3 regions of the Citricoccus sp. NR2 genome follow, and region 2 is predicted to be linked to each of the others. Evidence: riboswitches for the same ligand, from Rfam matches in the RefSeq annotation. Region 2 holds a riboswitch; each other region holds the start of a gene.
The links. Region 2 has a riboswitch for S-adenosylmethionine ahead of O1A05_RS06650 (flavin reductase family protein). Riboswitches for the same ligand answer to the same signal wherever they lie in the genome.
Positions count from the first base shown of each region.

Region 1: it holds a riboswitch for S-adenosylmethionine, as region 2 does, so the genes downstream of both, O1A05_RS00690 (monooxygenase) here and O1A05_RS06650 (flavin reductase family protein) in region 2, are expected to answer to the same signal.
Region 3: it holds a riboswitch for S-adenosylmethionine, as region 2 does, so the genes downstream of both, O1A05_RS04055 (NtaA/DmoA family FMN-dependent monooxygenase) here and O1A05_RS06650 (flavin reductase family protein) in region 2, are expected to answer to the same signal.

Region 1 covers NZ_CP115154.1:146,335-149,507, reverse strand. The annotation lists gene O1A05_RS00695 (hypothetical protein) at 202-996, opposite strand; SAM riboswitch class IV at 1,134-1,249, shown strand; gene O1A05_RS00690 (monooxygenase) at 1,264-2,646, shown strand; gene O1A05_RS00685 (acyl-CoA dehydrogenase family protein) at 2,646-3,173, shown strand, end outside.
Region 2 covers NZ_CP115154.1:1,411,753-1,414,925, forward strand. The annotation lists gene O1A05_RS06640 (hypothetical protein) at 1-76, opposite strand, end outside; gene O1A05_RS06645 (RNA-binding S4 domain-containing protein) at 260-631, opposite strand; gene O1A05_RS06650 (flavin reductase family protein) at 650-1,216, opposite strand; SAM riboswitch class IV at 1,261-1,374, opposite strand; gene hisD (histidinol dehydrogenase) at 1,489-2,787, opposite strand; gene O1A05_RS06660 (mechanosensitive ion channel family protein) at 2,938-3,173, shown strand, end outside.
Region 3 covers NZ_CP115154.1:880,264-883,436, forward strand. The annotation lists gene O1A05_RS04045 (peptidylprolyl isomerase) at 1-181, opposite strand, end outside; gene O1A05_RS04050 (hypothetical protein) at 353-1,075, shown strand; SAM riboswitch class I at 1,223-1,332, shown strand; gene O1A05_RS04055 (NtaA/DmoA family FMN-dependent monooxygenase) at 1,345-2,829, shown strand; gene O1A05_RS04060 (SDR family NAD(P)-dependent oxidoreductase) at 2,903-3,173, shown strand, end outside.

The sequences.
Region 1 (3,173 bases), 1.3 Mb from region 2:
TCGAAGTAAAAGTCATCCTGCCAGAAATAGGCGGCACGCCGCGTGCTCATGCTTCTACGCTCGGTGGTGCCACACTACTTCGTGCAACGGCTGGGGCGTGATCTGGCCTAGCTCGAGTTGATTGCACGCCAGCCGGGTCTGTCGCCGAAGACGGTCGACCGCATGGTTGTCCACTTGAGCCGGAGGGGATTCGTCGAGAGGTCAGGACACCGGGGTGGGGGACTCGATCATCAGGGTGATCTCGCTCGGCGCGGGCCACTCGTTCAGGCTGGAGAACGCGACCTCGGCGTCGTCTTCGGCGTAGATGACGAGTTCGCCCAGCAGTCCGTCGTTGATCATCAACCGGATCTCATGCTCCACCCCATTGCGCTGGAACACCCCGGCCACGCACCAAGTCTGCTGGAACGGGACGAGCCGGGTCGATTCCTCCGGCACGTGGAACACCACGCTGTCATAGGTGGGCTCGAAAGCGAGCTGCGTGGCTGACTTGATTTGTTCCTGGACGTCTTCGGACTGGATCAGTTCCTCGGGGGCCAGCAGTTCCAGGACCTCGCGGACGCGCGGATGCAGCGGTTCGAAAAGGTCTTCTTCCTTGGTCTCCTCGAGCTCGCGTTCCCAAGCCGCGCGGGATTCCCAGCGGCTGAGCGCGCGGTCCAGGGCGAAGGTGCCGACCATGGTGGCGGCGGCCCCGGCGGCGATCCACCAACGTGGGTGCGCCGAGCCCTTGGACTCGATCCATTCGTGCACGGCGGTGTCCCAGTGATCGAAGCGGCCATCGGCGGCCCACCAGCCGACGGCGCCGGCTCCGGCCTTGATGCCCCAACGTAGCAGGGCTGGCGTGGAGCGCAGGGTGGGGTTGCTGGTGCTGAGTGCGAGCACCGAGGTGAGGGCCGATCCGGCCTGGTAGTAGCGGCGGGTTTCGTCGTCGAGATCTCGAGGGTCAACGAGGCTGAAAGCGGACACGGCGGCGGTGGTGGCGATCTCCGAGAAAGTCATGGTCTCAGCTTAGGGTGTGTGCCGCGACGCCGGGAACAGCTGAAGCCGCGAGGGTGACGGAATGTGTCCCAGCGTGCACGATCTGGGCCGAAAAGGTTGTCGACGTCGCGCGGGCCTGGCTAGGTTCGGGACCAGAGAATCACGAGATCCGGTGCGAAGCCCTGGCTGACCGGACGGCAACCCTCTCGCCGTAGTGGGGTGCTCCAGGTGAGGATTCGGCCCGCGGTACGACCGTCCCGGGCAAGTACGTAGGAAAGGACCCTCCCCATGTCGACGTCGACGTTTGCCCAGTTGAAAGAAGCCACCGCCGAGCACGGGCCCACCAGCGAGCAGCTGGCCCAGCACTTCAATCCGGTATTCGCCCTGATCCGGGCCGGGGCGCAGCAACGGGAACTGGACCATGAGCTGGCTTTCGACGCCATCGAGCTGCTGCGCGATTCCGGGTTCACCCGGGTGCGGCTGGGTCGGGAGTACGGCGGAATCGGGGCGAGCCTGCAGCAGCTGGCGGAGCTGTTGATCGAGCTGGCGGCAGCGGACTCCAACCTGCCGCAGGCGCTGCACGGGCACTTCATGTTCACCGAACAGCACGAGAACGAGTCCCAGGGCTCGGTGTCTCAATGGTGGCTGGCCGAGGTGGCCGCGGGCAAGATCTTCGGCAACGCGCTGGTGGAGTTGCCGCCGACGGCAGGCAAGGCGCCGGTGCTGTTTTCCGACGTCGACGCCGACACCTCGCAGTCAGCGGTGGCCACCGGCACGAGCCAGATCGGGGAGATCTCCGGCGACAAGTTCTACTCCACCGGCGCGCTGTTCGCCGACTACCTGCTGGTGTCGGCCACGCGTCCCGGGCGCGAGGACGAGGGCCCGCTGTTCGTCGTCGTGGATGCGCATGATCGCGGGGTACAACGGGTGGATGACTGGAACGGGTTCGGCCAGCGGCTCACCGCATCCGGCACCACCACGTTCCGCGGGGTTCCGGTGCAGGCCGACCGGTTGCAGGAATTCAACGTGCCCACCGGGGTGCTGGCCTACACGGTGCTGTGGATCGTACTGACCGCCACTCAAGCCGGGATTGGTGCGGCAGCACTGCGCGAGATCACCCGGTTCGTGCAGAAGCGGCGTCGGACCTACGATCACGCGACGGCGGAGACGCCCGCCCAGGATCCGCTGGTGCACCAGGTGATCGGGGCGGTGTCGGCGAAAGTGGCATCGGCGCGGCAGATCGTGCGCGGGGCGGCCGAGGTGGTGGAGGAATCGTACCGGGCCACTCGCGGGCACACCGACCTGGAGGATCCGGTGTTCCTGGAGGCGCACGCCCGGGCGAACATTGCACTCTCGGAGGCGTCGCTGGTGGTGTCGGAGTTGATTCTGGATGCCACCGGGCAGATCTTTGAGGCCGGCGGCGCCTCCGCCACGGATGCGGCCAAGCAGCTGCACCTGCACTGGCTCAACGCGCGCGCCATCGCCAGCCACACCCCGCTGATCTACCGCACCCAGGCGGTGGGGAACTACCGGATTAACGGGGTGCTGCCGCCGCACCACTCGACAGCACGGAACTCCGATCCGGCTGCGGCGGGTGCCGGTGAAGCGGGTGAAGCGGGCGTTGAGGCTGGTGCTGTTGCGACGCCGGTACAGTTCGCAGAGGGCATCTGATGACAACGACGCGTGAGCTGGGAACACAGCCCGACCGAGTCCGGGCCGCGCATCAGAAGCTGGCACCGGTGTTCGACCAGATCGCGGCCACCGCCGTGAGCAGGGAAGCCGCCGGGGAGCTGGACCGCGACGCGGTGCACGCCCTGCGCGACGCCGGCTACACCACCCTGCGCGTGCCGGAAGAGTACGGCGGGGCCGGGCTGAGCTTCGAGGAGGCCTCCTGGTTTCTGGTGGCCCTGGGCCGGGCCGATTCCAACCTGGCACAGGCACTGCGGGCACACTGGCTGCACGTGGAAGACGTGTTGTCCCGTCCTGCAGATGACCCGGCCACGCCGGAATTTCGGGACCGGTGGCTGCGCCGGATCGGCGAGGGCGCCATCGTGGGCAACGCCCTCACCGAGCGCGGCAACGTGCGTGGGCAGACCGTCACGCGGCTGCACACCACCGAACGGCGCGACGCCGAGGGCCACCCCGTACGAGTGCTCACCGGAGAGAAGTTCTACTCCACCGGGGCTGCGTATGCTGAC
Region 2 (3,173 bases):
CGAGGAGGAGCCCGAGACCGAGGCTCACACCGGCACGACGGCATGAGGTGGTGGAGAAGGTGCGTGGACGCGACATGCGAAAGCACCTCCTGTGGTCTCGGCCGATCGACGCGGGCAGACGCGTCGGCGAGATTCGCACACGGTAGGAGCGCGCCAAACACGTTTATCACATCGTAACAATCGGGCCTCTTAGAGAAAAAGACCTGATCGGGCCGGGGATGAACTTTACTTCGGTTACCAGCTGGCCTTCAGTAGGCGTTCACTGGTGGGCGTCGCGTCCGCGGAGCTCGTCGAGCTGACGGCGCTCCTTCTTGGTGGGACGCCCGGCGCCGCGGTCCCGACGGGGTACAGCGAGCAGGTGCCGCGGGATCGGCTCGGGGGAGTGATCCCGATAATGCTGCACGGCCACCGGGGCTCCCACCCGCTTGGCGATCAGACCGGTGACCTCGAGAATCCGCTCTCGGCCGGGCTGACGCAACCGCACCGTATCGCCGATGTCGACCGGTTGGGCGGGCTTGGCTGGAGCGTCGTTGACCTTCACGTGACCGCCCTTGACTGCCGCCGTGGCGGCGGAGCGGGTCTTATACATACGCACCGCCCACAGCCAAGCATCGAGACGGGTGCGGGTCATGCGATCCAGGGTACCCGCTTACTCATTGCCTTCGGCTGTGCGCAGGTTTCGGAACGCGGAGCGGTGGAACACCAGCGGCTCGGCGGCGTCGGTGTCGGCGGAGACCCCGTGCACCTGGAGCAACACCATGTGGTGGTCGCCAGCGGGTAGCTCGGCGTACACGGAGGTTTCCAACCACAGGGCGGCGTCATCGAAGAACACGGCACCCTGTTCGGAGACCTGCAGGTTCTGGCCCTCGAAGCGGTCACCGTTCTTGGAGGCCAGCTGGGTGCACACCCCGGTCTGGGATTCGCCCAGAATCGAGACGCCGATGCGCTCGGCGTGACGCAGTCGCGGCCAGGTGCGGGAGGTGTTCTGCACGGCGAAGGCCACCAGCGGCGGATCCAGGGACACGCCCACAGTGAAGGACGAGGCGGCCAGGCCCTCCTTGACTCCGCCCGCGTAGCCGGCGAGTGCGGCCACCCCGGAGGGGAACTGGGAGAACGCCTGGCGCAGGCTCAGGGCGGAGACGTCATCAGAGAGTCCGACGCGGGTCTCGGGGAAGTCGGTGGTGTCGTTCTTCTGGGCAAAGGTCACAGCAGACATATCAGCCTTTCTGGAAGGCGCTTCCGCCACCGTGGGCGGCGGAGACGCGGTACTTGCCGGCCGGTGGACCCGGTGGCCGAATCATCACCTGGAGCACCCCACTACGCGAAGAGGGTTGCCGTCCCGTTAGCCAGGGCTACGCACGGGAACTCGTGATTCTGATGTTCAGAATAGGTGCGATGAGGCGACGGGGTCAACGTCGTCTGCGCCACTATGTCCCTAGATGACGGGGCAACGTCATCTGGCGACGTTCGTGGACGTTTGCGCAGACATCAGTCGAAGCGGATGTCGATGGCGTCGCCGTGGGCGTGCAGCCCCTCGGAGTGAGCCAGCGCAACAATTCCGCGCTGCAACTCCTTCAGGCCGGTCTCCTGATACCGGATGCGTTGCTGCAACCGCAGGAAACTGACCGTGTTCAGGCCCGAGGAGAATCGTGCTGAGCCGGAGGTGGGCAGCACGTGGTTGGACCCGGAGGAATAGTCCCCCAAAGGCACCGGGGAGTACGGGCCGACGAATACGGCGCCGGCGTTGCTGATGTTGGCCAGCACCGCCTCGTTGTCGTGGGTGTGGATTTCCAGGTGCTCGGAAGCATAGGCATTGGCGACGGCGATGCCGGTATCCAGATCGTCCACGATGAGCACCCGGGACTGCGGGCCGGTGAGTGCCTGCCGGATCTGCTGCTCGAGGGTGGCGCCGGGCACCTGGGCCTCGATTTCAGCGACCACCTGATCGGCCAGTTCGGCGGAATTCGTGATGAGGACCGAAGCGGCCATCGGGTCGTGCTCGGACTGGCTGATCAGGTCCGCGGCCACCCAAGCGGGGTTCGCGGAATCATCGGCCAGTACCGCAATCTCGGAGGGACCGGCCTCGGCGTCGATGCCCACCGTGCCCAGCACGGCCCTTTTTGCGGCGGCCACATACACATTGCCGGGCCCGGTAATGATGTCTACGCCCGGGCAGCCTTCCACACCGTAGGCGAGCATGGCGATGGCCTGGGCGCCGCCGGCGGCATACACTTCGTCGACTCCCAACAGGGCGCAAGCAGCGAGCACCACCGGGTGCGGGTCACCGTGGTGATCGCGCTGCGGCGGGGAGGTCACCGCCAGCGAAGACACCCCGGCAGCCTGGGCGGGCACCACATTCATCACCACTGAGGACGGGTATACGGCTCGGCCGCCGGGCACGTAGAGGCCCACGCGTCCCACCGGCACCCAGTGGTTCTCCACCACGGCACCCTCACCGAGTTCCACCGTGGAATCGGCCGGGCGCTGGGCGGCGTGCACCAGCCGGGCCCGGCGGATGGATTCTTCTAGGGCGGCCCGCACGTCGGGGTTCAGCTCGTCGAGGGCCCGTTGTAGTTTCTCCGGGGCCACCCGTAGCGAGGTCGGGCGCACGCCGTCGAACCCTTCACCGATCTCCAGCACGGCGGAAGCACCCTCGGCGCGCACCCGCTCCAACAGGGGGCGCACCGTCTCCACGGCCGCGGTGACGTCCACCTCGGCGCGAGGCAACACAGACTCCAAAACCTCCGCGGTGATCTCGGTGCCGCGTAGGTCAGTGATCGTGAGCATGGGTCCTCCGGAAAATTGTCAGACGGCGTGATGGAGCAGAGTCGGTCAGAGCTGTGTCCAGTTTAAACCTCGGGTGGGCAGTGCGTGAGAATCCTCTCGCAGTGGGGTGCTGTTCAGCATCATGTCAGTTCGATCTGGCACAGTAGAACCATGACGCTTGTTGACCGACTTTCTGCGCTGCCCTCATCAGGTACCGTCTCGACGCTGCTCACCGCGGCCACCGAGGAGCCCAGCTCGTCTGAGACACTTGGGCCGACCGTCCCCCAAGGGGTGCAATCCACCGGCGAGGAGACCATCGAAGCGGTGGGCCCGGTGCTCGGGCTGGTGATCAATGTGTTGGTGGCGGTAGGTATCGCGCTCGCCGTCGTCATGGTGATTGCCCTGGT
Region 3 (3,173 bases), 530 kb from region 2:
TGCCGTTGTACAGCGGGGTGCCGGTGCGCTCTTCGCCGGTCTCCGGGTCGACCCAGGCCTGCTCACCCGTGGCCAGGCCGATGAAGTTCTGGACGGTCTTCGGCGCGTGGTTGCCGAACAGGTCCACGACGATGTCGCCCTGGTTGGTATGGACGGTTGCCTGATGCGTTGCGATAGTCATAGACGTATTCTCGCATTAGAGCCGCAATCCTCGCTTCCGTCGATCGGCGGGGCGTGGACAATTCGCGCTGAGCCGAATCTTGATACCCCACACTGGCGCTCAGCCGTGGAATCGCCACGTGACTCTGGCGTACTGTGGGAGAAACGCACGTCGATCCCCGGAGGTAATCAGATGGGAAAGCGCAAGGCTGAGAAAATCGCCAAGAAGCAGGCCAAGGCTGCAGAAAAGAAGCTGAACGCGTCTGTGGAGCAGGCCAAGTCATGGGCTGCCCCCAAGGTGGAGTCCGCGCTGGCGTGGACCGAAGAGCACCTGGGCGATAGCCTCGACCGCGCCGAGAAGGTCGCTTACTCCGCGGTGGACAAGGCCGGACCGAAGGCCAAGAGCGCCCTGGCGAACCTCACCGACGCCCTGGACTCAGCACGCCACAAGGTGCAGGACGAGTACGTCCCCACCGCAGCCGGCCAGCTCGCCGGTGCCGCCTCGAAGACGTCGAAGGCGCTGCACGACGCCGACGTCCCGAAGCCGGTCTCCGAGTTGCTGACCAAGGTCACCGGCGACAAGAAGGCCGCCAAGAAGTTGCAGAAGGCTGCCGAGAAGTACGCCAAGTCGGCCGAGAAGTCGCTGAAGAAGCAGGCTCAGTCCGGCGGCGGCAAGAAGTGGCTCGTGGTCGGCGTCGTCGTGGCTGCCGGTGGTGCCGCCTACGCCGTCTACCAGCTGACCAAGCCGGTGGAGGATCCGTGGAAGAACCCCACCCCGCAGCCGCTGAAGACCAACACCCCCGCCACCCCGCAGGCTTCCCAGCCAGCGGCGACGACCGAGGCGATCATTACCGACGACACCGAGGGTGGCGCTGAGGAGCAGGTCGACGCACCTGCACCGAAGCCCGCCAGCTGATCACCACAGCTACACCAAACAGCCCGCCGATCCGCCAGGGTCGGCGGGCTGTGCTGTGTGATGGGCGCGGTGTGCGTGACAGAACGTGACTCGGATTGTTCGTCGTCGTTTGTCCCAGAATGCGTCCCCGGCGTACGGTGAAAGCAGAAACCATCCAGAGCGACCGAGAGATCTGGCTCGTTGACGTCGCAGCAACCGTCCCATCCCGGGGTGTCCCCGCGGTCTGGACACGGTGCTACCGCCAGAACCGATGGAATTGAGGAGTCTCCATGGCCGCACAGCGCCGTCCACTCATCCTGTCCGCCTTCCTGATGAACACCACCAGCCACATCATCGGCGGCGCATGGCGTCGGGAGGAATCCCAGCAGCACCGGTTCAATGAGCTTGGCCTGTGGGTGGATCTGGTGCGAGATCTGGAGGACGCCGGTTTCGACATCGCGTTCTTCGCCGATGTGGTCGGACTCTACGGCGACTATGAAGGCGGCTGGGCCTCGCACCTGCGCAAGGGCCTGCAGATTCCCTCGAATGACCCGCTGGTGCTCATCTCCGCGCTGGCGGCGACCACCCGGCGCATCGGCCTGGCCATGACCTCCTCGGTCATCCAGGCCCACCCCTTTACCTTCGCCCGGCAGCTCTCCACCCTGGATCACCTCTCCGGCGGACGCGTGGGCTGGAACGTGGTCACCTCCGCCCTGGAGAACTCGCACCGCAATTTCGGCGGCGCCGAGCTGACCAGCCACGGCGACCGGTACAACCTGGCCGAAGAGTACCTCGACGTCGCCTACAAGCTGTGGGAAGGCTCCTGGGACGACGGCGCGCTGCTGCAGGACAAGACGGTCGAGCATGAGCGCGGCCGGGGGCTCCACGCCGATCCGGCCAAGGTGGCGAAAATCCATCACGCCTCCGAGAACTACCGGATCGAGGGCCCGCACCTGAGCTCGCCCTCACCGCAGCGCACCCCGTTCCTGTTCCAGGCCGGCTCCTCGCCCCGCGGTCAGGAAGTGGCCGCCCGGCACGCCGAGGCCACCTTCTCGATGGCCCCGCGCCGCGACATCGCCGCCGCCCACGCGGCCGAGGTGCGCCGTCGTGCCGTGGAATTCGGACGCGATCCCCAGGACGTGAAGTTCATCCAGGGGCTCTCCTTCGTGGTCGGCTCCACGGAAGCGGAGGCACAACAGAAGGCGCGCGAGCTCGATGACGCTATCGACGTCGAGGCGCTGATCGCCCACACCGGTGGCTCCCTGGGCCTCGACCTGGGCTACCTGCCACTGGACACCCCCATCAACGACATCGAGACCGAGGGCGCGCAGGGGCATCTGGCCGAGATCCGGAAGATGACCAAAGACGGCACGATGACGCTGCGGGATCTGGCGCATTTCCGGGCCCAATCCACCCGCGTGGTGGGCACCCCAGAACAGATTGCTGATGAGCTGGCCGCCTGGCAGGACGCCGGCATCGACGGGGTGAATCTGATCAACTCGTCCATCCCGGGGTCGTACCACGAGTTCATCGCGCAGGTCCTGCCGGTGCTGCGTGAGCGCGGACTGGCCCGCAGCCTCGAGGAGATCCAGCAGCTGGGCGAATCCGGTGCCACGCTGCGCGGTGCAGTGACCGGCCAGGATCGACTGCCGGATTCGCACCCAGCCGCCCGGTATCGGGGCGCGTTCGCCGAGTACTCGGCAGCGGCCACCGAGCGCAGCCGGGACGAGGTGCTCGGTGGGGAGGCTCAGTTAAGCAGCACCGCTCCGCGGTAACCGGCGGCGTCATTCGTTGTCCCGGGCGGCGAACCCCGGACGGGGCACGGCCGGATCCGTTATCGTCGGGGGCATGAGTGATTCCACCCCCGACTCCGCGGCCAGCACCCCCAGCATCCCTGCTCCCGACCGACCATGCGCCGTCGTCAGCGGAGCCACCAGCGGCATCGGCCGCGCCGTCGTTGACCAGCTCACCGAGCACGGTTGGCAGGTCATTGCCCTGGGACGCAGCCGCCAGCGTCTGGATGAGCTGGCCGCCCACCCGCAGATCACCTCCGTGGCCCTGGACCTCACCGCCGATGATCTCAGCACCGTGATGCCCGAGCGCGTCGATGCCGTGGTGC